2 regions of the Pseudomonas chlororaphis subsp. chlororaphis genome follow, and region 2 is predicted to be linked to the other one. Evidence: riboswitches for the same ligand, from Rfam matches in the RefSeq annotation. Region 2 holds a riboswitch; the other holds the start of a gene.
The links. Region 2 has a riboswitch for cobalamin ahead of C4K27_RS19105 (CbtB domain-containing protein). Riboswitches for the same ligand answer to the same signal wherever they lie in the genome.

Region 1: another riboswitch for cobalamin. It lies ahead of cobO (cob(I)yrinic acid a,c-diamide adenosyltransferase); the one in region 2 lies ahead of C4K27_RS19105 (CbtB domain-containing protein).

The regions. Positions count from the first base shown of each region.
Region 1 covers NZ_CP027712.1:5,080,687-5,095,804, forward strand. The annotation lists gene C4K27_RS22790 (glutathione peroxidase) at 1-130, opposite strand, end outside; gene C4K27_RS31305 (hypothetical protein) at 161-322, opposite strand; gene C4K27_RS22795 (MFS transporter) at 319-1,521, opposite strand; gene C4K27_RS22800 (MarR family winged helix-turn-helix transcriptional regulator) at 1,573-1,977, opposite strand; gene C4K27_RS22805 (adenosylcobinamide-GDP ribazoletransferase) at 2,060-2,791, opposite strand; gene cobC (alpha-ribazole phosphatase family protein) at 2,794-3,369, opposite strand; gene cobT (nicotinate-nucleotide--dimethylbenzimidazole phosphoribosyltransferase) at 3,366-4,421, opposite strand; gene cobU (bifunctional adenosylcobinamide kinase/adenosylcobinamide-phosphate guanylyltransferase) at 4,418-4,939, opposite strand; gene C4K27_RS22825 (cobyric acid synthase) at 5,001-6,452, opposite strand; gene cobD (threonine-phosphate decarboxylase CobD) at 6,449-7,441, opposite strand; gene cbiB (adenosylcobinamide-phosphate synthase CbiB) at 7,434-8,342, opposite strand; gene bluB (5,6-dimethylbenzimidazole synthase) at 8,339-8,989, opposite strand; gene C4K27_RS22845 (cobyrinic acid a,c-diamide synthase CobB) at 8,986-10,311, opposite strand; gene cobO (cob(I)yrinic acid a,c-diamide adenosyltransferase) at 10,308-10,919, opposite strand; cobalamin riboswitch at 11,000-11,235, opposite strand; gene C4K27_RS22855 (hypothetical protein) at 11,399-11,980, shown strand; gene C4K27_RS22860 (PQQ-dependent sugar dehydrogenase) at 12,053-13,372, shown strand; gene C4K27_RS22865 (O-methyltransferase) at 13,375-14,037, opposite strand; gene C4K27_RS22870 (C40 family peptidase) at 14,067-14,600, opposite strand; gene C4K27_RS22875 (C40 family peptidase) at 14,766-15,118, opposite strand, start outside.
Region 2 covers NZ_CP027712.1:4,231,227-4,246,344, reverse strand. The annotation lists gene metH (methionine synthase) at 1-1,001, opposite strand, end outside; gene C4K27_RS19130 (fatty acid cis/trans isomerase) at 1,158-3,449, shown strand; gene nfuA (Fe-S biogenesis protein NfuA) at 3,653-4,237, shown strand; gene cobM (precorrin-4 C(11)-methyltransferase) at 4,397-5,143, opposite strand; gene C4K27_RS19115 (cobalamin biosynthesis protein) at 5,224-5,637, opposite strand; gene C4K27_RS19110 (CbtA family protein) at 5,634-6,341, opposite strand; gene C4K27_RS19105 (CbtB domain-containing protein) at 6,353-6,541, opposite strand; cobalamin riboswitch at 6,640-6,861, opposite strand; cobalamin riboswitch at 6,967-7,165, shown strand; gene cobW (cobalamin biosynthesis protein CobW) at 7,262-8,329, shown strand; gene cobN (cobaltochelatase subunit CobN) at 8,333-12,106, shown strand; gene C4K27_RS19090 (magnesium chelatase ATPase subunit I) at 12,284-13,291, shown strand; gene C4K27_RS19085 (vWA domain-containing protein) at 13,345-13,947, shown strand; gene C4K27_RS19080 (hypothetical protein) at 14,004-14,327, opposite strand; gene C4K27_RS19070 (MFS transporter) at 14,735-15,118, opposite strand, start outside.

The DNA of each region.
Region 1 (15,118 bases), 850 kb from region 2:
ACAGGTCGATGGACTCCTTGGCGCGCAGCTTGGGCAGCGAGCCCTGCAACAGCGACGGGCATTCGCCCGCCCAGGTCGAACCGGCAAACACCATAAGTACAGCTGGAACAGCAAGCCAGCGCGCCAACATATTCAACTCCTTGAAAGTACCGTCAGGGAGTCAAACTACTCGCCCCGCGGACGCCCTAGCAAGCGCTTCCTGGCAGACGCCCATGCCCAACTGCATCAGCGCCAGCCCACCCTGGTGCCAGCCCCACCAGGCCACCGCCAACAGCGCGACGACAGCCACCAGACTGACCCAGCGCAAGCCTGTCCGGCTCATGCCGCGCTCGCCTGCAGACGGGCAACCGGACGCTCGCGCACCGGCCAGTTCAGGGCCGCGGCCAGCAGACTGAGGAGAATCGCCACCTGCCAGATCAAGTCATAACTCCCGGTTCGATCGTAGACCACCCCGCCGAGCCAGCCGCCGAGGAACGAGCCCAACTGGTGGAACAGAAACACGATGCCGCCCAGCATGGACAGGTTGCGCACCCCGAACAAGGTCGCCACCGTGCCATTGGTCAGCGGCACCGTCGACAGCCACAGGAAGCCCATGGCCATGCCGAACAGATACGCACTGACTTGCGTCACCGGCAGCCAGAGGAACAGGCAGATGACCACCGCACGCAACAGGTACAGGCCGGTCAGCAAGCGCGGTTTCGACATGCGCCCACCCAGCCAGCCAGCGGTGTAGGTACCGAAGATATTGAATAGGCCGATCAGCGCCAGCACCGTGGTGCCCACCGTGGCCGGCAAGTGCTGGTCCACTAGGTAGGCCGGCAAATGCACGCCGATGAACACCACCTGGAAACCGCAGACGAAAAAGCCGAACGCCAGCAGCCAGAACCCGGAGTGAGAGCAGGCCTCACGCAAGGCCTCGGAGAGGCTCTGCTCATGGCCCAGACTGGGCAGCGGCTTGTCCTTGAGCATGCTTACCAGCGGCACGATCAATGCCACCAGCAACCCCAGCACCAACAGTGCCGAGGACCAGCCAAGCCAGCCGATCAACCCCAGTGTGCCCGGCAGCATGGCGAATTGACCGAACGAACCGGCCGCACTGGCGACCCCCATGCCCATGCTGCGTTTCTCCGCCGGCAGCGCGCGCCCCACCACGCCGAGAATCACTGAAAACGAGGTCCCCGAAAGCCCGATACCGATCAGCAAGCCGGCGCTCAACGACAGCGACAGCGGCGAATCGGCCAACCCCATGAACAACAGGCCCACGGCGTACAGCACACCGCCGACCAGCACTACCTTCGCTGCGCCGAAGCGGTCGGCCAGGGCTCCAGTGAAGGGCTGGGCCAGGCCCCAGATCAGGTTCTGCAGGGCAATGGCAAAGGCAAACACCTCGCGCCCCCAGCCGAACTCCGCGCTCATGGGCGGCAGAAACAGCCCGAAGCCATGTCTTATCCCCAGGGATAAGGCCAGGATCAGCGCACTCCCGAGAAGAACCCAACCGCTGGTACGCCACATCGAAGTCATTTTATTCTCCATTTACGGGTATATACCCGCTTATCATCGAACGAAAGGCCTTCACGCCAGTTCGTTCAGCAAGGCCAGCAAGGTTTCGCGTTTTTCTGCACCCAGACGGTCGATCAAGCGCTGTTGCGCCGCTTCCCAGGCCGGCAAGGCCGCCAGCAGTCGCTGCTGGCCCTCATCAGTCAGCTGGACGATGCGATTGCGTTGATCCTCGCCTTCGGACAGCCGGACCAGGCCCTCGCCTTCCAGCACCCGCAGGTTACGGCCTAGGGTACTGCGGTCCAGGCCCATGGCCTCGGCCAGGCTGGAAATGCTCGGTTGGTCCAGGCGCTGCAAATTACTCAGCAAGGAATACTGGGCAACGTTGATCCCGAAGCCGTCGAGAGCGCCGTCGTAGAACCTGCTGACGCCACGGGCGGCGCGCCGCAGGTTGGTGCACAGACATTGAGAAGGAAGCATGGTGCGTGTATATACCCGCGATTAAGGGAATGCAAGAAATTTGCATAGTTCAGGGCGCGAATAAAACCCGCGCTCCGCCTTTCTAGAACAGCGCCAACCTTACCAGGACCGTCACCTCCAGCAGCTCCAGCAGGGCGCCCGCCGTATCCCCGGTGGTGCCCCCCAGGCGACGCAGCATCAGCTGACGCAAGCCAGCAAACACCAGACCCGCCAGCAGCAACGCCAACACCGCGCCCCAACCACCGAGCACAACACAGGCCAGCGCGGCGAGCGCCAACACCCACTTTCCGGCCAGACGTGGCAGATGATTCGCCAGCGCCTGCCCAAGGCCACCAGGGCGCACATAAGGCGTGCAAAGGAACAGCCCCAGCAAGGCGCCGCGACCGATCAGTGGCGCCAGCAGCAAGGCAACGCCGGCCTGCTGCTCGATCAGCGCCACCAGCGCGGCGAACTTGAGCAGCAACACCAGCCCCAGGGTGACCACGGCAATCGGCCCGCTGCGCGGGTCCTTCATGATCGTCAGCGTGCGCTCGCGATCGCCGAAGCCGCCCAGCCAGGCGTCCGCGCTGTCGGCCAACCCGTCCAGATGCAAGGCACCGCTGAGCAGCACCCAGACCGTCAGCAACAACGCCCCATGCAGCAACAGCGGCGCGCCCATCAACAACTGGTTCAGCCCCCAGAGCAGCAGCCCGAACAGCAGGCCGATCAACGGGTAGAACAGCAACGACCGGCCCATTTCCTCGGGCGACGGCATGCCCGGCAAACGCACCGGAAAACTGCTGAGAAATTGCAGGGCGATCCAGAATGGCAGCACGCTCAGACTCCTTCGCTCAATACCAGGCCAGCCTCGACAGTCAGGGCGAACAAGGCACCGTGAGCAACCTCGACATTCAGCAACTGCTCACGCGGCAAACCTCGGGCCCGGGCCAGCAACAAGCGCATCACTCCGCCATGACTGACCAGCAGCACCCGCTCGCCGGCATAACGCTGATGCAGACGTTCGACCGCCCCCAGCACCCGCGCGGAAAACGCCAGCACCGGCTCGCCCCGCGGCGGGGTAAAGGCATAGGGATCGGCCCAGAACCGCCCCAGCGCCTCAGCGTCGGTGGTCATCAGCGCCGCCGCGCTCTGCCCTTCCCAGGCACCGAAATGCAGCTCCTGCAGATCCGGGTCCAGGGTCACCGGCAGCGCCAGGCGCGCCCCCAGTTCCTCGGCAAAACGCGCGCAGCGTTGCAAGGGCGAACTTACCAGCCGATCCCAGGGCCCCCGGCCTGCGACAGCAGCACGCATCTGCTGCCAACCGGCGTCGGTCAGGGCATCGTCGAGGCTGCCGCGCAGGCCACCACCGAGCTCGGTTTCGCCGTGGCGCAGCAGGTCCAGGCGCAAGGTCATGCCGGACGATCCGCCACGGCCGCCTCGGCGAAAGTCGCCATCTGCGCGTGCAGGTCGCAGGCCAGGCGCAGCAACGGCACCGCCAGCGCCGCGCCGCTGCCCTCGCCCAGGCGCAGGCCGAGGTCCAGCAAAGGCTCGGCCTCGAGGGTTTGCAGGATATGCCGATGCCCCGGCTCGGCCCCACGGTGGCCAAACAGCAGCCACGGGCGGCACTCGGGGTTCAGCCGCACCGCCACCAGCGCCGCCACGCTGCAAATGAAACCATCGACCAGCACCGCGACGCCTTCCTGGGCACAGGCCAGGTAGGCCCCAACGAGCGCGGCGATCTCGAAACCGCCAAGGTTGAACAAAGTCTGCAAGGCATCGCCACGCTGGGCGGCATGCCGGCTCAAGGCGCGCTCGATCACCTGCGCCTTGTGGCTGACACCCGCCGCATCCAGGCCGGTGCCCGGCCCCGCGAGGTGCGCCACCGGAATATCCAGCAAGGCGCAGGCCACGGCGCTGGCCGCAGTGGTGTTGCCGATACCCATCTCGCCGCCGATAAACAGTTCGCTGCCCTGCTCGACGGCCCGCAGCACACTGTCACGTCCGGCCTGCAGAGCCTGCTCGCCCTGGGCCTGGGTCATGGCCGGCCCCTCGACGAAGTTCCGGGTGCCCGCCCCCAGGTTCAAATGCCGCACGCCGGGCAGGTTCAAGCCGGGCGTCACCGTGCCGAGATCGACCACTTCCAGGCGTGCCCGCAGCTGCCGCGCCAACACGCTGATGGCAGCGCCGCCGCTGACGAAGTTGTGCAGCATCTGCCCGGTGACTGCCTGCGGATAAGCCGAAACGCCCTCGGCCACCACCCCGTGGTCGCCGGCGAAAATCGCAATCCACAGCTGCTCCAGGCCAGGCTTGACCCGCCCCTGCAAGCCGGCCAGCTGTACCGCGACCCGCTCCAGCTGCCCCAGCGAACCCGCGGGCTTGGTCAATTGCTGCTGGCGCGACTGCGCCGCCTCCAGGGCTTGAGTGTCGAGCGCCTTGCACGGCCGCAGCCACCAGAAGTCATTCATAACGCAGTTCCTTTCAGAGTCAGGGGCAGGCCGGCCACCGTCAGCACTACCCGCTGACAACGCTCGGCCAGGGCTTGATGCAGCCAACCGGCTTCATCGACATAACGGCGAGTCAACTCGCCCAGCGGCACGACACCCATTCCAGTCTCGTTGCTGACAAAAATGATTTCGCCCGGCAGCAACGCCAGGCACTCCAGCAGCGCTTCGCGCTCACTGGCGAGCCGCTGGGTATCCTCCAGCAGCAACAGGTTGGTCAGCCACAAGGTCAGGCAATCCACCAGCAGGCAGCGCTCGGCGCTCGCGTTTTCGCGCAGCACCCGCGCCAATTCCAACGGCTCCTCGATCAATGCCCATTGGGCCGGACGCCGTTCGCGGTGATGGGCGATGCGCTGATTCATTTCGCCGTCCAGCGCCTGGCTGGTGGCGATATAGGTCACGGCCAGGCCGCTCTCGCCGGCGAGCTTTTCCGCCAGGCGACTCTTGCCGGAACGGGCACCGCCGAGGATCAGTTGCAACATGCTTGGAAACCCTTGAATTGAGGTAAAGCCACAGCGGCGCGGCAATGCCGGCGCCGACGCTCTAAAGCCCGCAAAGCTGGCGCAGGTACTCGGTGTCCAGGTGCTGCTCCACCAGATCGGCCAGGCGCTCGATATCACGCTCGCGCAGAGCGTGGTAGTCGACCGCCTGCACCTCGCGCAAACCCGCCCAGCGCAGCAACGCACTGCAGGCCGCCGGCGCCTCGAACAGACCGTGCAGGTAGGTGCCGAGAATCTGCCCGTCGTCGCTGCGCGCGCCGTCGCAGCGACCGTCGTCCAGGGTCACGGCGGCCAGTTCCAGCGCCGGCCCCGTCGTGACGCCGGCATGGATCTCATAACCGCTGACCTCGGCCTCCTCCAGCGCCAGACGTCCACGCACATTGCGCAACTGCTTCTCTTGTTCCAGCACCGTTTCGAACGCCAGCAGCCCCAACCCCGCGCTGGAGCCTGGCGCGCCTTCCAACCCCAAAGGGTCGTGCAGTTGCTCGCCGAGCATCTGCAAACCGCCGCAGATACCCAGCAACTTGCCGCCGTAGCGCAGGTGCCGGGCGATGGCTGTGTCCCAGCCCTGGGCGCGCAGGTACGCCAGGTCGCTGCGCACGCTTTTCGAGCCTGGCAGGATGATCAGGTCGGCCGGCGGAATCGCCTGGCCGGGACCGATGAATTGTAGGTCCACCTGGGGGTGCAGGCGCAGCGGGTCGAAGTCGGTGTGATTGCTGATGCGCGGCAATACCGGCACCAGTACTTTCAGCACCTGCTCGGCCTTGTCGGCCTGACGCTGGTCGATACCGTCCTCGGCTTCCAGATGCAGATCCAGCACATAGGGCAACACGCCGATCACCGGCTTGCCGGTACGCGCTTCGAGCCAGTCGAGGCCCGGTTGCAACAGGGCGATATCGCCGCGAAAACGGTTGATGATGAAACCTTTGACCCGCGCCTGCTCGCTTGGCGACAACAGCTCCAGGGTGCCCACCAGATGGGCGAAAACCCCGCCACGGTTGATGTCGGCGATCAGCAGCACCGGGCAGTCCACCGCTTCGGCAAAGCCCATGTTGGCAATGTCGCCGGCCCGCAGATTGATCTCCGCCGGCGAGCCCGCGCCTTCCACCATCACCACCGGATAGGCCGCGCTCAGGCGTTGATGAGAGGCCAGCACCGCCTGCATGGCGATGGCCTTGTAGTCGTGATAGGCCACCGCGTTCATGGTGGTCACTGCACGACCGTGAATGATCACCTGGGCCCCGGTGTCACTGTTGGGCTTGAGCAGCACCGGGTTCATGTCAGTGTGCGGCTCCAGGTGCGCGGCCTGGGCTTGTACTGCCTGGGCCCGACCGATCTCGCCACCGTCGGCGGTCACCGCGCTGTTGAGGGCCATGTTCTGCGGTTTGAAGGGCACGACGCTGACGCCCTGGCGCGTCAGCCAGCGGCAGAGCGCCGTCACCAGGGTGCTTTTACCGGCGTCGGAAGTGGTGCCCTGCACCATCAGGGTGGTCATGGATGTTCCTTGGTGTAGGCGACGAAGGCCTGTTCGAGACGCGACCAGTCGGCTTCATCGGCCGGCAAGCCAAAACGCAGGCTGCTGTTGTGGGTGAACAGCCGCAGCAGGATGCCCCGGCGCGCCATGAACTCATGCAACAGCTCGGCGCGATCGGTGATCAGCCACTGGAACAGCGCACAGCCACCCTGGGGTTTCAGACCGTGGCGCTCGAGCAGCTGCGCCAGGCGCAGGCTCGCCGCTTCACTGCGCAGCCGTTGCCGCCCATGGCCTTCACGGTCGCGCAGGCACACCTGGCCCAGCACCCGGGTCGGCCCACTGACGGCCCAGGGGCCGACCTGCTCGGCCAGCTGCTTGAGCAGCTTGAGCTCGGCCAGCACGAAGCCCAGGCGCACCCCGGCCAGGCCGAAAAACTTGCCGAAGGAACGCAGGACGATCAACCCCACCTGATCGGCCTGGGCCGCCAGGCTCAGCTGGGGAGTGTTGTCCATGAAGGCTTCGTCGACCACTAGCCAGCCACCGCGCTGCGCCAGGCGCGCATGCCAGTCCAGCAGGCGCTCCGGGGTCAGGCTCAAGCCCGTGGGATTGTTCGGATTGACCACCACCAGCACGTCCAGGCTGTCGAGGAAAAAGTCCACTTCCTGTTCCAGCACTTCCCGCACGATGTAGCCGCTGCGGCGCCAGGCTTCGGCGTGCTCGGCATAACAGGGCGACAGCACGCCGACCTTGCCGGCGCGGCGCAAACGCGGGAGCAGCTGGATCGCCGCCTGGGAACCGGGCACCGGCAACACATGGGCCGCGCCGTAGTAGTCGCGGGCCGCCTGCTCCAGGCCATCGTCGGTTTCCGGCAGGCGCGCCCAGGCCCGCATCCCGATCTCGGGAATCGGCCACGGCCAGGGTGCCAGGCCGCTGGACAGGTCCAGCCAGTCGGCCTCGGCGATGCCGTATTGCTCGGCCGCCTTGCGCAGGCGGCCACCGTGCTCAAGCATAGAACTCAGCTCCCACGCAGAGAATCAGCAGCCATAACCAGACCCCGCGCTGCACCAGTTGCCAGCCGCGATCGATGGACGAGGCATCGGCCGCCACGCCTTCGCCCAATTGCGGGCGCTGGTGCAGTTCGCCGTGATAGATCGCCGCGCCGCCCAGCTCGACGCCCAGGGCACCGGCCCCGGCCGCCATCACCGGCCCGGCATTCGGGCTGTCCCAGGTCGGCCCCTGGCGGCGCCAGCATTTCAGCGCCAGGCGGGTCTTGCCCAGCAACGCATAAGTCAGGGCTACCAGGCGGGCTGGAATGTAGTTGAGCAGGTCGTCGATCTTCGCCGCCGCCCAGCCGAAACGCTCGAAACGTTCATTACGATAGCCCCACATCGCATCCAGGGTGTTGCTCAGGCGATAGAGCACCACGCCCGGCGCGCCGGCCACGGCAAACCAGAACAAGGCGGCGAACACCGCGTCGCTGCCATTTTCCAGCACCGACTCGGTAGCTGCGCGGGCGACTTCGGTGGCATCCAGCTCGCTGGTCTGCCGGCTCACCAGATAGCCGACCCGCTGCCGCGCCTGGTCCAGGTCGTCGCTGCGCAAGGCCTGGGCCACCGGCTCGACATGCTCGCCGAGGCTGCGCAGGCCGAGGGCGCAATACAGCGCCAGGATCTCGAACAACCAGCCGATGTAGGGCAGCCAGGAAAACAGGGTTGCCAGCAGGGTCAGCGGCAGCACCGCGATGACCCAGGCGGTGACGCCATGACTGCGCCAGCCGCGGCCACCGGAGTTGAAGCGTTGCTCGATGCGATCGGCAAAACGACCGAACGCCACCAGCGGATGCCAGCGCTTGGGTTCGCCCAGCAACGCATCCAGCGCCACCCCGGCGACACTCAGTAACGCCACACTCATTGACTCACTCCCCAGTAATTTTCATACAGCAATTCACTCAGCGGACGCTCCCGCGCCCAGCCTTCGAGCACCAGCATCGGGGCCGGGTAAAACTCGCCGACCGGGCCCAGGCACAGCACCGCCAGCGGCTTGGCCCCGGCCGGCAGGCCGAGCAGCTCAGCCAAGGCAGCAGGCTCGAACAGCGACACCCAGCCCATGCCCAACCCTTCGGCCCGGGCCGCCAGCCACAGGTTCTGAATCGCGCAGGAAAGCGAGGCCAGGTCCATTTCCGGCAGGGTGCGGCGGCCGAAAATATGCCGCTCACGGTCGTCCATCAGCGCCGCCACCAGGACCTCGGCGCAGTCGTCGATGCCTTCGACCTTGAGCTTCATGAACTCATCGGAGCGCTCGCCCAAGGCCTCGGCGGTGCGTACCCGCTCCTCTTCCACCAGTTGCTGGATTTGCCCGCGCAACGACCGGTCACTGATACGGATGAACCGCCAGGGCTGCATCAGGCCGACGCTGGGCGCCTGGTGCGCCGCCTCCAGCAGGCGACGCAAGACCTGCGGCTCGACCGTGCCACCGACGAAGTGGCGCATGTCACGACGCTCGGCGATCGCGCGATAGACCGCGTCGCGTTCGGCCGCGGAAAAGGCGTTGTCGCTCATGGGCGCCGCGCGAGCACGCTCGCTCCTGCCGGCGCCAGCAGGGCCGCCACCGCTTCGGGGTTGGACGGAAAATAGAAATGCACATAAGAGGCGGTCATCCGCCCTTCGCGGTAAACCGCTTCCGCGCCGCGCCCGCCATTCGGGCTCAGGCCGCGGGCGATCGGCGCAAGCTCGGTGCTGGTCAACGAATGGTGGTAGGTATGCCCGCGCAACGAGCCTTCCGACAACTCCACCGCCTGCAAGGCCAGGGCCGCCAGGCGCTTTTGCATCACCGCGTCGCCGGGCAACAGGCCTAGCAGTTCGGCGCGCTCGCCGTCGACGTCGGTCAAGGAATCCAGCAGATACAACATGCCGCCGCACTCGGCGAGCAAGGGCTTGCCTGCGGCGTGATGCGCGCGGATCGCGCTGAGCATCGAGCCGTTCGCCGCCAGCGCCCGGTGATGCAGCTCCGGGTAACCGCCCGGCAGGTACAGGCTGTCCGCCTCCGGCAGCGTCGCGTCATGGATCGGCGAGAAAAAGACCAGCTCGGCGCCCATGGCCCGCAACAGATCCAGGCTCGCGCCATAGGTAAAGGCAAAGGCTTCGTCACGGGCCACGGCAATGCGCACGCCGGCCAACAACGGTTCGACGGCAACCACCTGGGGAGCGGCGAACGCCACGGCGGGCGGCAAGGCCACTTCGCAGCTGTCAGCCAAGGCGGCCGCGGCGGCGTCGAGACGCAGATCCAGATCGTTGAGTTCGCTGGCCTGCACCAACCCCAGATGGCGGCTGGGCAGTTCGATGCCGGTCTCCCGGGACAGCGCGCCGTACCAGCGCAGGCCTTCGGTCAGGCTGCCTTCGAGCAACTGCGCATGCCGCAGGGTGCCGACGCGGTTGGCCAGCACGCCGGCGAACGGCAAGTCCGGCTGATAACGCGCCAGCCCCAGCGCCAGGGCGCCGAAGGTCTGGGCCATGGCGGTGCCATCGATCACCGCGAGCACCGGCACCCCGAAATGCCGCGCCAGGTCGGCGCTGGACGGCGTGCCGTCGAACAACCCCATCACGCCTTCGATCAGGATCAGGTCCGCCTCGCCGGCGGCCTCCCACAACAGGCGGCGGCTTTCCTGTTCGCCGACCATCCACATGTCCAGTTGATACACCGGCGCACCGCTGGCGCGCTCGAGGATCATCGGGTCGAGAAAATCCGGGCCGCACTTGAACACGCGCACCTTGCGCCCCTGATTGCGATGCAGGCGAGCGAGCGCGGCGGTCACGGTGGTCTTGCCCTGACCGGAAGCCGGCGCGGCAATCAATACCGCCGGGCAATGACGGGCATCACTCACAGTTCGACGCCTTTTTGCGCTTTGATCCCGGCCTGGAACGCATGCTTGACCATGCCCATTTCGGTGACGGTGTCGGCCAGTTCGATCATCTCTGGCTTGGCGCCACGTCCGGTGACCACCACATGCTGCATCGGCGGTCGCGCCTGCAGGTCGCTGAGCACCTGATCCAGGTCCAGATAGCCGTGTTTGAGGGCAATGTTCAGCTCATCGAGCAGCACCAGGCCGATCGTCGGATCGCTCAGCAGTTCGCGGGAAACCGCCCAGGCCGCTTCGGCCGCGGCGATGTCGCGCTGGCGGTCCTGGGTTTCCCAGGTGAAGCCTTCGCCCATGACATGGAAACGCACCTGCTCCGGGAAGCGCCGGAAGAACAATTCCTCGCCAGTGCTGTTGCGGCCCTTGATGAACTGCACCACGCCGCATTGCATGCCGTGGCCCATGGCCCGCGCGAGCATGCCGAAGGCCGAGCTGCTTTTGCCTTTGCCGTTGCCAGTCAGCACCAGCAGCAAGCCGCACTCGTTCGGCGAGTTGGCGATGCGTTCATCGATCACGGCTTTTTTGCGCAACATGCGCGCCAGATGGCGTTCGTCACGATCGGGGGATTCAGTCATGGGGCAGCTCTCCGTTGGGGCTGGATAACGGGGGGCAGGAATAGGAATAGACGGCGCAAGCCTGGCATCGCCCACCGTGATGCCGTTGGATGGATCAGGCCGGTCTCCGGGCTTGTGAGTGGCTGGAATGCCCAACTGCGCGCCTTCCCATGTCGACAGTCGACACAGTGGCATCAGGCGCAGTCTTGACTCACTTACCGTTGCGGGGGCAGCGCCGGAATCGTCGTGCGTGCGCCTTCGGCACGCGTACTCACCGGCTTCCCTGTTTCACTCTGTCGACCCAAGGCCACAGAGCACCTGAAACAAGTCGCGAAGGTTAGAGGGTTGGGGGTGGAGCGTCAATTAAAGCCCCGCAGATCGGCGAATGCTGCATATCGGAAAAATGACGCCAATCTTGTGCCACACTCAGCGCAGTGATATCAAATAGCCATAATCGCGTTAAAAAACTCCAATATCTCAACAATAATAGGAAAAGTCCTATGCAAGGCATGATCATCAGCAATCCGAAACTGGAATTCCTGCGCCCTGCCCTGGAACGCTGGTTCGATTGCATCGACCGCTACAACGCCGTGCGCGGCGATAACGAAAGCCCGTACTGGTTCGACGAAAAAGCCAACCTGGGAATGCTCTCGGCGGCAGCCTGGATGGCGGAGATGGTCACCCTGGAACACGCACCGAGCCAAAAACAGCTCGAGGACGGCGACCGCAACGGCCGCACCGACCTGTACATCGCCACGCAGGAGGAACGCATCTACATCCAGGCCACCCAGCGCTGGCCCCGGGTCAACAGCCTGCACCTGACCCAACCGTTGCTGGATGTCGCCAGCGACGCGAAAAAAGCCAGCTACCCCAGCGACCTGAAACTCGGCTGCCTGTTCGTCACGCCCCAGAAAACCCAGCACAGCGCCACCCCGGAAGAACTGCAGGACATGGTCGACGACCTGCAAAAGGAACATTGCTGCGCCGTGGCCTGGTACTTCCCCTACGCGTACCGCAAATTGCGCAATGAAGCCGGCAACTATCACCCCGGCGTTGCCGTGCTGTTCAAGGAAGCGCGCTGAACGGGTTGAACCATCGCCGACCTGTGCTTCTCTATGACTACACCGACGTCGTGCATACATAGGGAAATCAGCATGCTCAAACTTCGATACGCAATCCTTATCGCCGTCGCCGCAGGCCTTGGTGCCTGTGGCGAAACCTCCACCCTCCAGGTCTCCGACGGCACCGGCCCCTCGCCAAAACTCCCCGAACCGAACAAGACCCTGTTCCCGACCGTGAACATCGCGCCCGCGATCGGCTGGCCGCAAGGCGCCAAACCGGTGGCCGCCGCCGGCACCCAGGTCGCCGCATTCGCCGAAGGCCTGGACCATCCGCGCTGGTTGTACGTGCTGCCCAACGGCGACGTACTGGTGGCGGAGACCAACGCCCCGCCCTCCCCCGATGACAGCAAGGGTATTCGTGGCTGGATCGCCAGCAAGATCATGAGCCGCGCCGGGGCCGGCGTGCCCAGCCCGAACCGCATCACCCTGCTGCGGGACAAGGATCACGATGGCGTGGCGGAAACCCGCACGGCATTCCTGGAAAACCTCAACTCGCCGTTCGGCATGGCCCTGGTGGGCAATGATCTGTACGTCGCCGACACCGATCGCCTGCTGCGCTTCCCCTACAAGGACGGCGACACCAAGATCAGCGCCCAGCCGACCAAGGTGGTGGACCTGCCTGGCGGCAAGCTGAACCACCACTGGACCAAAAATGTGATTGCCAGCAAAGACGGCAGCAAGCTGTACGTCACGGTCGGTTCCAACAGCAACGTCGGCGAAAACGGCATGGATCAGGAGGAAGGTCGCGCCGCCATCTGGGAAGTCGATCGCGCCAGCGGCAAGCAACGGATTTTTGCCTCAGGCCTGCGCAACCCCAACGGCATGGCCTGGGAGCCGCAAAGCGGCCAGTTGTGGACCGCGGTCAACGAGCGCGACGAGATCGGCAGCGACCTGGTGCCGGACTACATCACCTCGGTCAAGGACGGCGCCTTCTATGGCTGGCCATTCAGCTATTACGGCCAGCATGTGGACGTGCGAGTCACTCCGCAGAACCCGGACCTGGTGACCAAGGCCATCGCCCCGGATTATGCCGTCGGCCCGCATACCGCCTCCCTGGGCCTGGCATTCGCCGAAGGCAGCAAGCTGCCGGCGCCGTTCACCCAAGGCGTGTTCATCGGCCAGCATGGCTCGTGGAACCGCAAGCCCCACAGCGGCTACAAAGTGATCTTCGTACCCTTCGCCAACGGCAAGCCGGTAGGCCAACCGGTGGACGTGCTGACCGGCTTCCTCAACGCCGACGAGAAAGCCATGGGCCGCCCGGTCGGCGTAGTGATCGACAAGCAAGGGGATCTGCTGGTAGCCGATGATGTCGGCAACAAAGTCTGGCGCGTGTCAGCAGCCAAGGCGCAATAGGTTCAGCGCTTGCGGCACAGGGTCAAGCCGTCCCCCAGGGGCAGCAGCGACAGGTCGACACGCGGGTCATCCTTCAAGGCGCGATTGAGTGCCTGGATGGCCCGAGTGTCTTCACTCTGGGGATTTTCCTCCAGCACCCGACCGCTCCACAGCGTGTTATCGAACACCGCCAACCCGCCCACGCGTAGCAGGCGCAGGGCACTTTCCAGGTAAGCCGGGTAATTGGCCTTGTCGGCGTCGATGAAGACCAGGTCGAAACCACCCTCGCCCTCCTCCTGCTCGATCCTGGCCAAGGTCTCCAGGGCCGGTGCCAGGCGTAACTCGATCCGTCCGGCGACACCTGCTTCCTGCCAGTAACGGCGCGCGGTGGCGTTGTAGTCGCCCGGGATGTCACAGCAGATCAGTTGACCATCCTCCGGCAAGGCCGCGGCCATGGACAAGGTGCTATAGCCGGTGAAGGTCCCCACCTCCAGCACACGCCGGGCACCGATCAGCTTGATCAGCAACGCCAGGAACTGCCCCTGCTCGGGCGCTACCTGCCAGCGCGCCATGGGCAGCGCCTGGGTTTCGTCACGCAGACGGCGCAGCAGCGGCGTTTCGCGCAGGGAAACATCGAGCAGGTAGTGATAGAGGGCGTCGTCGAGGTTGAGGGTACGAGCGGTCATGGCAACCTCGACGCAGAGACAGGAAGAACCTAAGGATTGTGCGCCAGATGCTCTGGCTGCAGCACGCGTTTGGCGCTCAGGTAGGCTTTTTGCCAATAGGCCTTGGACAGACTGTCCAGCTTCACCGTGCCGCCGGTGGCCGGCGCATGGACGAAGCGGCCTTCGCCGACATAGATGCCCGCGTGGCTGACCTGGGAACCGCCATTGGTGGCAAAAAATATCAGGTCGCCGGTCTGCAAGGCATTCTTGCCGACATTCGGTGCCCGCATGCCGATCATTTCGCGGGTCGAGCGCGGCAGCGAGATACCGGCGGCGTCGCGATAGACGTAGCCGATCAGGCCGCTGCAATCGAAACCGGAGTCCGGTGTGTTGCCGCCCCAGCGATAAGGTGTGCCCACCAGGCCCAACGCACGAAACAGCACGTCTTCGGCAGCCGGCGAGAAGGTCTGGGGAGTGTTGAATACGGGAGCACGTACCACGGGCGCAGGTGGCGGGGTACGACTGGCGCACGCGCTGAGCAGCGCGGCGAGAACGATCAATGCAAGGCGGGCCGACGTCGACATATGCAGAACAATCCTGATCTGGATGCGGCTTTCTCTGCCGTGAGGCCGAAAACAAAACCGCGTAAGCAGGGCTTACGCGGTTAGTTTTCAACAATAGATCAGGATTCTAGCGCCTACGCGCCAAACTTCAAGTAAGACTTTAACTTCACCTTACAAAAAGTCCGCTTACTTGCGTGCGGTGACCACGGTCGGGGCCATGGCGAGGGCGCGCTTGGCTTCGATGAAGGTCTTGCTCCAGTAGCTGTCGCCCAGGCTGTCCACCCGCACGCCACCGCTGCGGCGGCTGCTGGAGTGGATGAACTGGTCATCGCCCAGGTAGATACCAGCATGGCTTACGCGACCGCGGCGGCCATTGGTGGCGAAGAACAGCAGATCGCCCGGCTGCAGCTTGTTACGCGCAACCAGCGGAGCATCAACGTTGATCATTTCACGGGTGGAGCGCGGCAGATTCATGCCGGCCTCTTCACGGAACAGGTAGCCGATGAAACCGCTGCAATCGAAACCGGCTTCAGAGGTAC
Region 2 (15,118 bases):
CGCGGGGCATAGCCGGCGACGGCCTTGGCGATGGCCTCGATATGTCCCGGCGTGGTGCCGCAGCAGCCGCCGACGATGTTCAGGAAGCCGCTCTGGGCGAACTCTTCGATGACCTTGGCGGTTTGCGCCGGCAGTTCGTCGTACTCGCCGAATTCGTTGGGCAGGCCGGCGTTGGGGTGCGCGGAGACATGGGTACTGGCCTTGTTCGACAGCTCTTCCAGGTAAGGGCGCAGTTCGCTGGCGCCGAGGGCGCAGTTGAGGCCGACGGAAATCGGCCTGGCGTGGGCCACGGAGTTCCAGAAGGCTTCGGTGGTCTGCCCGGACAGGGTGCGGCCCGAGGCGTCGGTGATGGTGCCGGAGATCATGATCGGCAGTTCGAGGCCCAGCTCTTCGAACACGCCCTGCACGGCGAAGATCGCCGCCTTGGCGTTGAGGGTGTCGAAGATGGTCTCGATCAGGATCAGGTCGGCGCCGCCCTCGATCAGGCCCTTGGTGGCCTCGGTGTAGTTCTCCACCAGTTCGTCGAAGGTGACGTTGCGGTAGCCGGGGTTGTTGACGTCCGGCGACAGCGAGCAGGTGCGGCTGGTCGGGCCCAGTACGCCGGCGACGAAGCGTGGCTTGTCCGGGGTCTCCAGGGTCTTGGCGTCGGCCACCTTGCGCGCCAGGCGCGCGCCTTCGACGTTGAGCTCGTAGACCAGCGCTTCCATGCCGTAGTCGGCCATGGAAATCTGCGTGGCGTTGAAGGTGTTGGTCTCGAGGATGTCGGCGCCGGCATCCAGGTAGGCTTTCTCGATGCCGCCGATCACGTCCGGACGGGTCAGCACCAGCAGGTCGTTGTTGCCCTTGACGTCGCTCGGCCAGTCGGCGAAGCGTTTGCCACGGTAGTCCTGCTCCTCGAGCTTGTAGCTCTGGATCATGGTGCCCATGCCGCCGTCGAGAATCAGGATGCGCTCTTTGAGGGCTTGCTGAAGGGCTTGGAGGCGCGTGCTGCGATCGGACATGAAAGACTACCTGGAAGGGCCATTACGAAGGGCGAGGATCATAGCAAACCTGTGCGCTTTTAGAGCATGCGGCGCTTTTGCATGAATATCGCTCATGTTGGTGGCCGTGCTGGCCCGGTAGAATCGCCGGATTTTCTTATGGATTGGACCAGGGATATGTCTTACCGCGTTGTCATCGGCAGTGTGCTGCTGCTTTTAAGTTCGCTCGCCAGCGCCCAGGGTCCCGCGCCAGCGATCTCCTACACCCGCGATATCCAGCCGATCTTCACCGAGAAGTGCGTGGCCTGCCACGCCTGCTATGACTCGGCGTGCCAGCTCAACCTGGGCAGCGGCGAGGGCGCGGCCCGCGGCGCCTCGAAGATCCCGGTGTACGACGGCGAGCGCAGCAAGGCGCAGACGCCGACCCGCTTGTTCTACGACGCTTCCGGCAAGCACGCCTGGCAGGGCATGGGCTTCTACTCGGTGCTCGACGCCCAGGGCAGCCAGGCGGCGCTGATGGCGCGCATGCTGGAACTGGGCCACAAGACGCCGTTGCAACCCAACGCCAAGCTGCCGGACAACATCGTCCTGGGCCTGAACCGCGAGAACATGTGCGCGCAACCGGCCGAATTCGACGGTTATGCCCGGGCCCATCCGCGCGAAGGCATGCCGCTGGCGGTGACCGGCCTGACCGATCAGCAATACCAGACCCTGCAACGCTGGCTGGCTTCCGGTGCGCCGATCGACGAGCAGGGCCTGGCGCCGAGCGCCAGGGAAGCGATGCAGGTGCTGCAGTGGGAAAACCTGCTCAATGCCCCGGGCGCCCGGGAAAGCCTGGTGGCCCGCTGGCTGTTCGAGCACTGGTTCCTCGCCCATATCTACTTCGAGGGCGGCGAGCCGGGGCATTTCTTCCAGTGGGTACGTTCGCGCACGCCGAGCGGCCAGCCGATCGACCTGATCAACACCCGCCGGCCCAACGACGACCCGGGCACCCAGGTGTATTACCGCCTGTGGCCGGTGCAGGGGGCGATCGTGCACAAGACCCACATCACCTACCCGCTGAGCGCGGCGAAGATGGCGCGGATCAAGACCCTGTTCTACAGCGGCGACTATCAGGTCACCGCGCTGCCGGGTTATGGCCCGGGCCGCCGCGCCAACCCGTTCGAGACCTTCGAGGCGATTCCGGCCAAGGCCCGCTACCAGTTCATGCTGGATAATGCCGAGTACTTCGTGCGCACCTTTATCCGCGGCCCGGTGTGTCGTGGGCAGATCGCCACCGACGTGATCCGCGACAACTTCTGGGCGTTGTTCCAGGCCCCGGAGCACGATCTCTATATCACCGACCCGGCCTACCGCGGCCAGGCCACGCCGCTGCTGGCCATGCCCGGGCAGAACGACGACGTCGGCAGCGTGCTGAGCCTGTGGCTGGCCTACCGCGACAAGCGCAACGAATACGAGGTCCTGCGTCGCGATTCCTACGCCGATGCGCCGCCGCCGAGCTGGCCGACCCTGTGGGCGGGCAACGACAACGCGTTGCTGAGCATCTTCCGTCACTTCGACAGCGCCTCGGTGACCAAGGGCCTGATCGGCGAAGTGCCGCAGACCATGTGGCTGTTCGACTACCCGCTGCTGGAGCGCACCTATTACCAGTTGGCGGTCAACTTCGATGTGTTCGGCAATGTCTCGCACCAGGCGCAGACCCGGCTGTACTTCGACCTGATCCGCAACGGTGCCGAGCAGAACTTCCTGCGTTTGATGCCCGCCGGCACCCGCGAGGATTTCCTCGACGATTGGTACCAGAACAGCGGCAAGTTCAAGATGTGGCTGGACTACGAGTCCATCGACGACGACAAGGCCAGCGCCCTGGTGCTGGACGAAAAGGACCCGAAACGCGACTTCGCCAACCAGTTGCTGAACCGTTACGGCGACCTCAATGCGCGGCCCGATCCGATCAACCGTTGTGACGGTGCCTACTGCTCGCGGCCGAATATCGACCCGGCGCTGCAGAACGCCGAACAGGCCCTCAGCGGCCTGGTTTCGCGGCCGGCGGCCGGCATGCGGGTCATCGACCTGTTGCCGGAGGCCACCATGCTGCGCATCCAGGCGCCGAGCGGCAAGCGGGTGTTCTACAGCATGCTGCGCAACCGCGCCCACAGTAATGTGGCGTTCCTGCTGGGCGAGTCGCTGCGCTACCAGCCGGGCCTGGACACCCTGACCATCTATCCGGGCGTGCTCAGCAGCTACCCGAACTTCATGTTCAACATTCCCGCCAGGCAGGTGCCGGAGTTCGTGGCCGAGATGGAAAACGCCAAGGACGCCCACCGTTTCGAGAAAATCGTCGAGCGCTGGGGGATCCGTCGCAGCCATCCGCAGTTCTGGCAGTACTTCCATGACCAGACCCAGTACATCCTCGAGACCGATCCGAAAGAGGCGGGCGTACTGGACATGAACCGCTACGAGAACCTCTGAAGGCGCCAGGCCCTTGAAATTCCGGGCCGCAGCCCTCAGGTTGCGGCCCGGCCCATCCCGGAAAAGCCTTGTAAAAAATCCCAGGCGTTGCGTCGACCACGCAGCGCGGGCCTATCGACCAAGGTCTATCCTGACAAAAATACTAGGACTTTGTCCGGCACGCCGATTGGCGTAAACTGCGCCCACGCCTGCGAGGAATTTCCATGACCGCTATTACCATTACCGACGCCGCCCACGATTATCTGGCTGATCTGCTCTCCAAGCAGAACACCCCGGGCATTGGCATCCGCATCTTTATCACCCAGCCAGGGACTCAGTACGCCGAGACCTGCATCGCCTATTGCAAGCCGGGTGAAGAAAAGCCCGAAGACAAAGCCCTGGGGCTGAAGAGCTTCACCGCCTACATCGACGCCTTCAGCGAAGGTTTCCTCGATGACGCGGTGGTCGACTACGCCACCGACCGCATGGGCGGCCAGCTGACCATCAAGGCACCCAACGCCAAGGTGCCGATGGTCAACGCCGACAGCCCGGTCAACGAGCGCATCAACTACTACCTGCAAACCGAGATCAACCCGGGGCTGGCCAGCCACGGCGGCCAGGTCAGCCTGATCGATGTGGTCGAGGACGGCATCGCCGTGCTGCAGTTCGGCGGTGGTTGCCAAGGCTGCGGCCAGGCCGACGTGACCCTGAAGGAAGGCATCGAGCGCACCCTGCTCGAGCGCATTCCCGAGCTCAAGGGTGTACGTGACGTCACCGACCACACGCAGAAAGAAAACGCCTACTACTAAGTAAGGCGTTCGCTGCGAACATGAAAAACGGCGCCCCGTGAGCGCCGTTTTTTTATGCCCATTATTCCAGGTGTCTTGCGGCGCCTGGATCGCGAGCAAGCTCGCTCCTACTGGGGGGACACGATCAACTGTAGGAGCGAGCTTGCTCGCGATACACCCTCAAGGCCGATACAGATGCGCATGCCCCGCGCGATACAACGACGACTCACTGAAACTGTCCGTGGCCAGCACCCGGCCCACCAGGATCAGCGCCGTGCGCCGAAAACCCTTGGCCTGGACCTTTTCGGCGATGTCCGCCAGGGTGCCCAGCACCCAGTCCTGGTCCGGCCAGGTCGCCCGGTGCACCACGGCAATCGGGCAGTCGGCGCCGTAGTGGGGCAGCAGCTCGGTGACAATCTTTTCCAGATGGTTGACCCCCAGGTGAATCGCCATGGTGGTGCCGTGGGCGGCCAGACTGGCGAATGCCTCGCCGGCGGGCATCGAGGTCTTGTCGGCATAACGGGTCAGGATCACGCTCTGGGCGACGTCCGGCAGAGTCAGTTCGGCCCCCAGCAAGGCCGCGCAGGCCGCGGTGGCCGTCACGCCGGGGATGATCTCGAAGGGGATGCCCAGCTCGCGCAGGCAGCGAATCTGCTCGCCGATGGCGCCGTACAGGCTGGGGTCGCCGGAATGTACCCGGGCCACGTCCTGGCCTTTGGCATGGGCGTCCTTGATCAGCTCGATGATCTGTTCCAGGTGCAGCTCGGCGCTGTTGACCAGCTGTTCGGCGCGATGGCCCTGGAGCACGGCTTCGGGCACCAGGGAACCGGCATAGATGATGACCGGGCAGCTGTGGATCAGCCGCTGGCCCTTGACGGTGATCAGTTCCGGGTCGCCGGGACCTGCGCCGATAAAAAAGACGGTCATGGCGTTCTCCTGTGAAAAAAGGGCGAGGCAACCTCACAGATGAAGATTGCTCATGATCAGCGGCGGGGATTATCGAAGATTTACCCGGAGCAGGCCAAGGCGAGGGTCGCCTGGGCGTATTTCTGCCGCGGGACCAGCAGCCTTACCGGGCCTCGGGCCAGGTGTTCGGCCAGGGCCAGGGCGGCACTTTCGGCGACGCCGTAGCAGCCGGTGCGCTCGTAGGCGATCTGCGAACGATGGCTGAGTTGCAGCACATAAGGCGTCAGCTGGGTACTGCTGAAACAGGTCAGGGGCAAGTCCAGTTGCGCGGCCAGGGCCAGCAGCCCGGGTTCCTCGCGTTTCAGGTCGATGCTGGCCAGGGCCTTGATCTGCCCGGGGTCGATGCGGTGGGTGCTCAGGGTCTGGTCGAGCAGGGCGCGCAAGGTCTCCACCGGGCAGCCCCGCTGGCAGCCCAGGCCGACCACCAGGGTCGGCGCTGTGCTGGCCTGCGTCATGCCGAGTACTGATCGTCGCTCTTGCGGCGGAACAGCCAGGCGCTGATCAGGCCCAGGGCCAGCCAGAACGCGGCGTTGGTCAGCTGCGAAGCGATCTTGAACTGCGCCTCCAGCTCCTCCGGAGCGAGCATCGAATGCACTTGCGGCTGTGGCGCGCCGATGAGGTGCGGCACGGCGAGGATGGCCACGCCCAGCGCTTTCAGCAGCCAGTTACGGGCGAAGACGATCAGGGCAATGCCGGCCGCGGTGGAAGCGGCGGTACTGACCCACCAGATCTGCCGTTGCGCCAGGTCCGCGGCGGCGGTGCCCGGCAGTTCGGGCGGCAGGCCGAGGGTCGGCGCCAGGCAGAAAGTCGCATAACCGGCCAGGCCCCAGAGCAAGCCCTGGGAAGTACGGTTCGGCGCGCGCAGGGTGTAGAGGCCGGCGAGCATCAGGGCGAAACCCACGGCGACTACCAGGTTGCCGCCGGTGGTGGACAGCACGCGCTGCCAGCCGTCTTCCGGTTCCCAGGCTTCGGCGTCGTGGCTGTGGGCGGCGGTGCCGGCGGCATGCTCATGCGCTTCTTCATGCTGGGCGGCCGGGGCCTTCTCGTAGGTTTCCGCCTCCAGGATCAGCGGCGCGACCCAGAAGCTTTGCAGCAGGGTCAGCAACAGGGCCGCCAGCAACCCGGTGAACCCCGCGGTTTGCGCGATACGCTTGATCATGTCGGCAGGTCTCAGTGGCAAGGGAAGGCGGCGCTGTGGCGGGTATCGTGGGCGGCGTTGTGCACCGCTTCGATATGGGAGAAGCCGGCGAAATACACAAGGCACGCACCGAGAATCGAGGCGCCGATGGCGGCGACCAGGCGTTGGCTCAGGGTGGCGGTACTGCTGCTGGAGTGGCTGGTGCTGCTGATGATCGACATGGCGCTTCCCTCTGGTGTGTCAGCGGGTGAATCGAGCGCAGCAAAACCCCGCGAGACGGGCTCGCGGGGAATTAACAGCGCCCGCCCACCGCGGGTTTGTTATGACTGTGCAGCGGGCCGGTCTCCGGGCTCGCGAGGGGCGGGGCTTGCGCCACGCCTGCAAGAATCGCCTTCCCATGCCGGACTGCTGGCACAGTGGATCTGATTCTTCGCTCGCTTACCGTTGCGGGGGCAGCACCGGACTGATCAAGGCTTTTGGCCTGTGACGCACCGGTTTCCCGTTTCACCCTGTGAAGGGCACCCGTAACAAGGTGTGTAGGAGAGCATGGGCGAGGGAGGGGCGTCAATTGGCAAGGGTTCTCGTTTTCGATCGCAATTGGCCTGTCCTTGCGCTGCATGGACATTGACCGCCCCCCAAGCTCTGCGTAGCCTTGCGCTCTCGAGGTTCTTCGGCGTCTGTCGAAGCTAAGAAGGGAACGCGGTCCAAGCCGCGGCTGCCCCCGCAACTGTAAACGGTGATGAACGATGCAAGGCCACTGCCAGGCGGCGGGAAGGCGCATCGTTGGCCAGTCTAACGACCGGCACGCCGTCAGCCAGGAGACCTGCCTCGGACCTGATTCTCACTACAACCGGGCGGGGTGATCCGGTGGCGAACCCTTCCGTGCAGTTGCCTGCGCGGTTCTCGTCCCGTATGCCCGCCACCTTGCCAAAGGGCATCCGATGAAAACACTGGCCAAACTTCCCGTCACCATCGTTACCGGCTTCCTCGGCTCGGGCAAAACCACCTTGCTGCGGCACATGCTGGACAACGCCCAGGGTCGGCGCATCGCGGTGATCGTCAACGAGTTCGGCGAGCTGGGCATCGACGGCGAGATCCTCAAGCAGTGTTCCATCGGTTGCACCGAGGAAGAAGCCAGCGGTCGTGTCTTTGAACTGGCCAACGGCTGCCTGTGCTGCACCGTGCAGGAAGAGTTTTTCCCGGTGATGCGCGAGCTGGTGGCCCGTCGCGGCGACCTCGACCATATCCTCATCGAAACCTCTGGCCTGGCCCTGCCCAAACCTTTGGTCCAGGCATTCCAGTGGCCGGAAATCCGCAGCGCCTGCACCGTCGACGCGGTGATCACGGTGGTCGACAGCCCAGCCGTGGCCGCCGGCACCTTCGCCGCCTTCCCGGACCAGGTCGACGCCCAGCGCAAGCTCGACCCCAACCTCGACCATGAGTCGCCGCTGCATGAGCTGTTCGCCGACCAGCTGTCCAGCGCCGACCTGGTGATCCTCAACAAGGCCGACCTGATCAGCCCGGCAGACCTGGCCAAGGTGCGCCTGGAAGTGGCCGAGGAGCTGCCGCCGGCGGTGAAAGTCATCGAAGCCAGCAGCGGTCGCCTGCCGCTGGACGTGCTGCTGGGCCTGGGCAACGGCTCGGAAGAACATATCGACGGCCGCCACAGCCATCATGACCATCACCACGATGGCGACGATCATGATGATCATGACCACGACGCCTTCGATTCCATCTCCATCGAGCTGCCCCAGGCCGACGAAAGCCTGCTGCTGGACGCCCTGACCCAACTGGTGGTGCAGCACGGCATCCTGCGGGTCAAGGGCTTCGCAGCGATCCCCAACAAGCCGATGCGCCTGTTGATCCAAGGCGTGGGCACCCGCTTCGACAAGCACTTCGACCGCCAGTGGGGCGCCGATGAAGCCCGTGCCACGCGCCTGGTGCTGATCGGCCAGGAACTGGACGCGACCCTGCTCGAAGCGCAATTGCGCGCCGCGCTTAGCGTGTAAGTCATGCACCTGCTCAGGACCCAGCCCGGCGGTTTCGTGTCGGATGACAACATTGCCGACCTTGGACAGACCCCCGCCGAACTGGTGATCCTGTGCAGCGGCGACTCCAGCCTGGCGCTGCTGGCCGAAGCGGCGCAGCAACTGCCAGAGGACTACCCGAGCTTTCGCCTGGCCAACCCGATGCAGGTGCAGAACCATGCCTCGGTCGACCTGTATGTCGACCAGGTGCTGCGCCACGCCAAGGTGATCCTGATTTCCCTGCACGGTGGCATCGCTTATTGGCGTTATGGCATCGAGCAACTGGTGCAGCTGGCGCAGCGCGGCGTGCAGTTGATCCTGGTGCCGGGCGACGATCGTCCGGACCCGGAGCTGAGCGACCTGAGCACGGTGCCCGCCGCCGACCGCGAGCGCCTCTGGCACTTCCTGCGCCAGGGCGGCATGGGCAATGCGCTGAACCTGTACCGCTGCCTGGCCAGTGCCTGGCTGGGGCGCGATTACCATTGGTCCGAGCCGCAGACCCTGCCGCGCACAGCGATCTACCACCCGCACAAAAGCCGCGCCGCCCTCAGCGACTGGCAAGCCGACTGGCGGGCCGGCCAGCCGGTGGCGGCGCTGCTGTTCTACCGCTCGCATTTGCAGGCGGCCAACACGGCCTTTATCGATGAGTTCTGCCGGCGCTTGTTGGCGGCGGGCCTGAACCCGCTGCCGATTGCCCTGGCCAGCCTGAAAGAGCCCGGTTGCCTGGCGGTGGTCGAGGAGCTGCTGGATGAAGTCGAGGCCGGGGTGATTCTCAACACCACCGGCTTTGCCCAGTCCAGCCCGGAAGCGCCGCACCTGCGGCCGTTCCGCCGCGATGTTCCGGTGATCCAGGCCATCTGCGCCCAGGACAACGAACCCGGCTGGCGCGCCAGCGAGCAGGGCCTGGGCCCGCGGGACCTGGCGATGCACATCGCCTTGCCGGAACTGGACGGGCGCATCATCAGCCGGCCCATCAGCTTCAAGGACCTGGCCTGGCGCAGCGAGCGCAGCCAGTCGGACGTGGTCTGCTACCGCCCGGCCCCCGAGCGCATGGATTTTGTCGCCGAACTGGCGCGGCGCTGGGTCGATCTGGCCCGGCTGCCCAATGCTGAAAAACGCATCGCCCTGATCCTCGCCAACTACCCGACCCGCGACGGCCGCATCGGCAATGGCGTGGGCCTGGATACGCCGGCGGCGGCGCTGAATATCTTGTGCGCGCTGCACGCCGAGGGCTACCCGTTGCCGGCCGAGTTGCCGGACAGCGGGACAGCACTGATCCAGCAACTGCTCGGTGGCGTCAGCAACGACCTGGACAGCCTCGACCTGCGCCCGTGCCAGCAAAGCCTGGCGCTGGAGGAGTACCAGGCCATGTTCGACGCGTTGCCCGAAGCCAACCGCCTGGCGGTGACGGAACGTTGGGGCGGGCCGCAAAACGACCCGATGTTCCGCGGCGGGCGGCTGATGATCGCCGGCCTGCGTTTTGGCCTGACCTTTGTCGGCATCCAGCCGGCGCGCGGTTATCAGGTCGATCCGAGCGCGGTCTATCACGACCCGGACCTGGTGCCGCCCCACGGGTACCTGGCGTTCTACTTCTGGCTGCGCCAGACCTACGGCGCCCACGGGCTGATCCACGTCGGCAAGCACGGCAACCTGGAGTGGCTGCCGGGCAAGGGCGTCGGCCTGTCCGAAAGCTGCTGGCCGGACGTGCTGCTGGGGCCGCTGCCGAATATCTATCCGTTCATCGTCAACGACCCGGGCGAGGGCGCTCAGGCCAAGCGCCGGACCCAGGCGGTGATCATCGACCACCTGATGCCGCCGCTGACCCGCGCCGAAACCTATGGCCCGCTGCGCGACCTGGAACTGCTGGCCGACGAGTACTACGAAGCCCAGTTGCTCGATCCGCGCCGCGCCCGCGAGTTGCAGAAGGACATTCTCAAGCTGGTGCGGGTGACCCGGATCGACCGCGAACTGCAACTGGACGGACAGCTCGACGGCGAGGCCGACGCGGCGCTGTGGCTACCGCGCCTGGACACCTACCTGTGCGACCTGAAGGAGTCGCAGATCCGCGACGGCCTGCATGTGTTCGGCGAATCGCCCGTGGGCCGCCTGCGTATCGACACCTTGCTGGCCTTGCTGCGCATTCCCCGTGGCGATGGCCGGGGCGCGCAGTCGAGCCTGTTGCGGGCCCTGGCCAAGGCCTTCGAGCTGGGTTTCGATCCGCTGGATTGCGCCCTGGCCGAGCCCTGGAGCGGGCGCCGGCCACAGGCCTTGCAGGACCTCAGTGAGCAACTGTGGCGCACTGCCGGCGATACCCGCGAGCGCCTGGAGCTGTTTGCCGGGCGCTTGATAGAAGCGGCCTTGGCCGGTGAGGTCGAGCAACTGAACGAGCCCGGCTGGAGCGAGGTCAAGGCGATCATCGACAGCCTGCGCGAGGTAGTGGCGCCGCGCCTGGATGCCTGCGGCCCGGCGGAAATGCGTGGTTTGCTGGATGCCCTGGGCGGGCGTTTCGTGCCGGCCGGGCCCAGCGGCGCACCGAGTCGTGGACGCCTGGACGTGCTGCCCACCGGGCGCAATTTCTACTCGGTGGACGTGCGCAACCTGCCGACCACCACCGCCTGGCGCATCGGTTTCCAGTCGGCCAACCTGATCCTCGAACGGCACCTGCAGGACCATGGCGACCACCTGCGCCAACTAGGCCTGTCGGTGTGGGGCACGGCGACCATGCGCACCGGCGGCGACGATATCGCCCAGGCCATGGCACTGATGGGTGTGCGCCCGGTGTGGGCCACCGGCAGCCAGCGGGTCGACGACTTCGAGATCCTGCCGCTGAGCCTGCTGGACCGCCCGCGGGTGGACGTGACCCTGCGGGTGTCCGGGTTCTTCCGCGATGCCTTCGCCAACCTGATCCGCCTGTTTGACGCCGCGGTGCAGGCGGTGGCCGCGCTGGACGAGCCGGACGACCTCAACCCGCTGGCGGCCAAGGTCCGCGCCGAGCGTGAAGCGCTGCTGCAGTCCGGTCTTGATGCTGAGGCCGCGCAGCGCCAGGCCGGCTGGCGGATCTTCGGCGCCAAGCCCGGGGCCTATGGTGCGGGCGTGCAGGGCGCTATCGACGCTCGCCTGTGGCAGAGCCGCGAGGACCTGGCCGAGGTCTACCTGAACTGGGGCGGCTACGCCTATGGTGGCGCCGACGAAGGCACCGCGGCCCGTGGCCAGTTCGCCCAGCGCCTGAGCCAGGTGCAGGCGGTGCTGCAGAACCAGGACAACCGCGAGCACGACCTGCTGGATTCCAACGACTACTACCAGTTCCAGGGCGGCATGCTCGCGGCGGTGGAAAGCCTCAGCGGCGAAAAGGCCGCCAGCTACCACGGCGACCACAGCCAGCCGGACCTGCCGAAGATCCGCAGCCTCAAGGAAGAGCTGAACCGGGTGATCCGCTCCCGCGCAGCCAACCCGAAGTGGATCGAAGGGGTGAAGCGCCACGGCTACAAGGGCGCCTTTGAAATGGCCGCCACCGTGGATAATCTGTTCGCCTTCGACGCCACCACCCAGCTCATCGACGATCACCAGTACGCCCTGCTGGCCGACGCCTATCTGCTGGACCCGGCGACCCGCGAATTCATCCGGCAGCACAACCCCCATGCGTTGCGCGACATGACCGAACGCCTGCTCGAAGCCCAGCAGCGCGGGATGTGGCAGGCGCCCGGCGAGTACCGCGAGGCCCTGGAAAACCTGCTGCTGGATATCGAAGAAGATGGCTGATGCCCCTGTAGCCGCTGCCGCAGGCTGCGATCGGGCCCGCAGGGACCGCTGGGGCAGGCGACGCGGCCTGTCAGATAGCAATGCGTCGTCTGTTTTATGCCGACTGCGTCGTCAATCGCAGCCTGCGGCAGCGGCTACACCGATTGATGTTCGTGCATCCCTTTACCGAGAACCGACATGAGCGATACCCCACATTTCCCGCTGTCCGCCGTGGTCGGCGCCGATGACCTGAAACTGGCGCTGTGCCTGACGGCCATCGACCCGAAAATCGGCGGGGTGTTGATCGAAGGCCCTCGGGGCATGGCCAAGTCGACACTGGCCCGCGGCCTGGCGGACCTGCTGGCCAGCGGGCAGTTCGTCACCTTGCCGCTGGGCGCGACCGAAGAGCGCCTGGTTGGCACCCTGGATCTGGACGCGGCGCTGGGCGAAGGCCGGGCGCAGTTTTCCCCGGGCGTGCTGGCCAAGGCCGATGGCGGGGTGCTCTACGTCGACGAGGTGAACCTGCTGCCGGACCACCTGGTGGACCTGCTGCTGGACGTGGCCGCCAGCGGCACCAACCTGATCGAGCGCGACGGTATTTCCCACCGGCATTCGGCCAGGTTCGTGCTGATCGGCACCATGAACCCAGAAGAGGGCGAGCTGCGTCCGCAACTGCTGGACCGCTTTGGCCTGAATGTCGCCCTGAGCGGGCAGACGCCGCCCACTGAGCGGGGGCAGATCATTCGCCGGCGGCTGGATTTCGACAGCGATCCCCAGAACTTCTGCCAGCAATGGGCCGCCGAGCAGGCGGCGCTGCGCCAGCGCTGTCAGCAGGCGCGGCTGTTGCTGGCGGAGATCGCCCTGGACGATCGAGCGCTGGAGCGGATCACCGAGCGCTGTTTCGCCGCCGGCGTCGACGGCCTGCGCGCGGATCTGGTGTGGCTGCGCGCCGCCCGCGCCCACGCGGCCTGGCGTGGTGCCCGGGCTATCGAGGAGCAGGACATAGACGCGGTGGCCGAATTCGCCCTGCGCCATCGCCGTCGTGACCACCCGCCGAGCGCGGCGCATCCGCCGCAGCCATCTCTCGCGCCATCCCCGGCCCAATCCAGCCCCGCCGAAGGCCAGGGCCAATGGGGCGAGCTGCCGGCCCAGGCGCTGGCCACCGGCGCCCGGCGTGAAGTGCCGAGCTGGCCAAAAAAGCCCTAGGCATTCGCCCCCGGTCCGACGCGGGGGCGAATGCCAAGTCCCGCGCCGGGCGGTTGGACAAGGGCAGGCAAGGCCGCGCGCGCGCGGCCGTCCACGGCTCGATCAACTGGCCCGGCACCTTGCTCAACGGTCGGCCCCACCAGCGTGACGATCTGTTGTGGCACCTGCGCAGCCGTTCGCCCCATGAGCTGTGGCTGGTGATCGTCGATGCATCGGCCTCGACCCGCCGCCATCAGGCACTGAGCGATGCCAAGGGCCTGCTGGCCCAGCTGTTCGATGATGCCTACCGGCAGCGCGCGCGCCTGGCCCTGCTGACCGCCAGCGGCCGCGCGCCGAACTGGCAGGTGCAGGGCCTGAAGGCTTCGAAGGATTTGCGCGACGGGCTCGAGGGGCTGGGCGCGGGCGGCGGCACGCCGTTGCTGGCGGCCTTGGCCGAGGCGGGACGGTGGCTGGTCTCGCGGCACAAGCGTTACCCAGCCGAGCAGCAACGGGTACTGCTGCTCACCGATGGCCGGCTCAAGACCTTGCCGCCCTTGGAGCGCCTGGGTTGTCCGACTCTGTTGATCGATATCGAACGCGGGCCGATCCGCCTCGGCCGCGCTCGCGAGCTGGCGCAGCAGCTGGATGCACAGTACCGGCATATCGATGGGGTGTGATGGGGTGAGGGCAGTCCGGCCGTGAGCCGGCCGACGACTGCCCCCGGATCAGCGTTTCAGCCGCCGAAAGGAGCGGAACGGATGGCTTCGCCTTTCCTGGCGCAGGAAGGCGGGTTGGTCATGCCCAGGGTGAGCAGGTTGCCGCCGTTGATGATGCAGTTGAACTCCTTGTTGTCGTTGGTTTTCAAGGCCACGTAGGTGTTGGTGCCTTCGGTGCGACGGCTGACGATGCTGACGTCCGAGGGCGCATAACCCAGGGCGCCGCTGGTCTGGGATTTGATCTGTTCATCGCTCAGGGTATTGGTCTTGCCGGCGATGGAATTGCAACCGGCGAGTCCGAGGGTGAGGGCGCAAGCCAAGGCAAGGGGGACGACTCTCATGTGTTGCTCCTTTATTAGGGTGAGGTCCGTCGGAAATCCTAGCAGCGGCGTATTTTTTTGCTGGGTGTCCTGGATGTTTTTTGCGATCCGCTGCGCGAATCGAGCATTACCAGCCGACGGACGGATGCGTTTGCTCTGGCGCCCCGTCCTTTCCCTTGAGAGCGGGCAAGAGCGTCCCCTTGCTGGCGCTCTTGCATCGGCTATTACCTGACCATTTCCTGTCGGTACTGGCGCGTGCGCCTGGCGCTGTTCAACTGGTCGAGCAGCAGCGCCAGCCAGGGGCGTACTTGAGGTTTGGGCGCGCGCCCGCGACTGAGGCGATGCATCTGCAGGCGGGCGATGGTTATGGGCCTTGGTCATGGCCACCGAACGATTTCAGTGGCCGTAGGACGGACCCTCGCCTGATTTCACTCCACGCTCAGCGTCAAAGGCCGCGGCTGCGGGATGGGATTGCGCATCAGCGTGCCCACTGTCACTGCCGCCAGCAGCGCCAGCAGGCCGGCCACCCAAAGCACCACGCCGAAACCGTCGATAAAGGCCTGGCGAGCCAGCGGTTCGACCAGCTCTTTCGCCGAGTCGGGCAGCAATGCCAGGGCTGCGGGCATATCGCCGGCCACCACCCGGGAGGCGATGGCCTGGGCCTGGTCGAGCCATTGCGTGGCGCTTTCACCCAGGCTGGCGTGCAGGCGTTGCTGGGTGTGGCTGCCGAGCAGGGCGCCGAACACGCCGATGGCCAGCATGATGGCGCTGAAGCGCATGGTGGTGCTCAGGCCCGAGGCCATGCCGGCGCG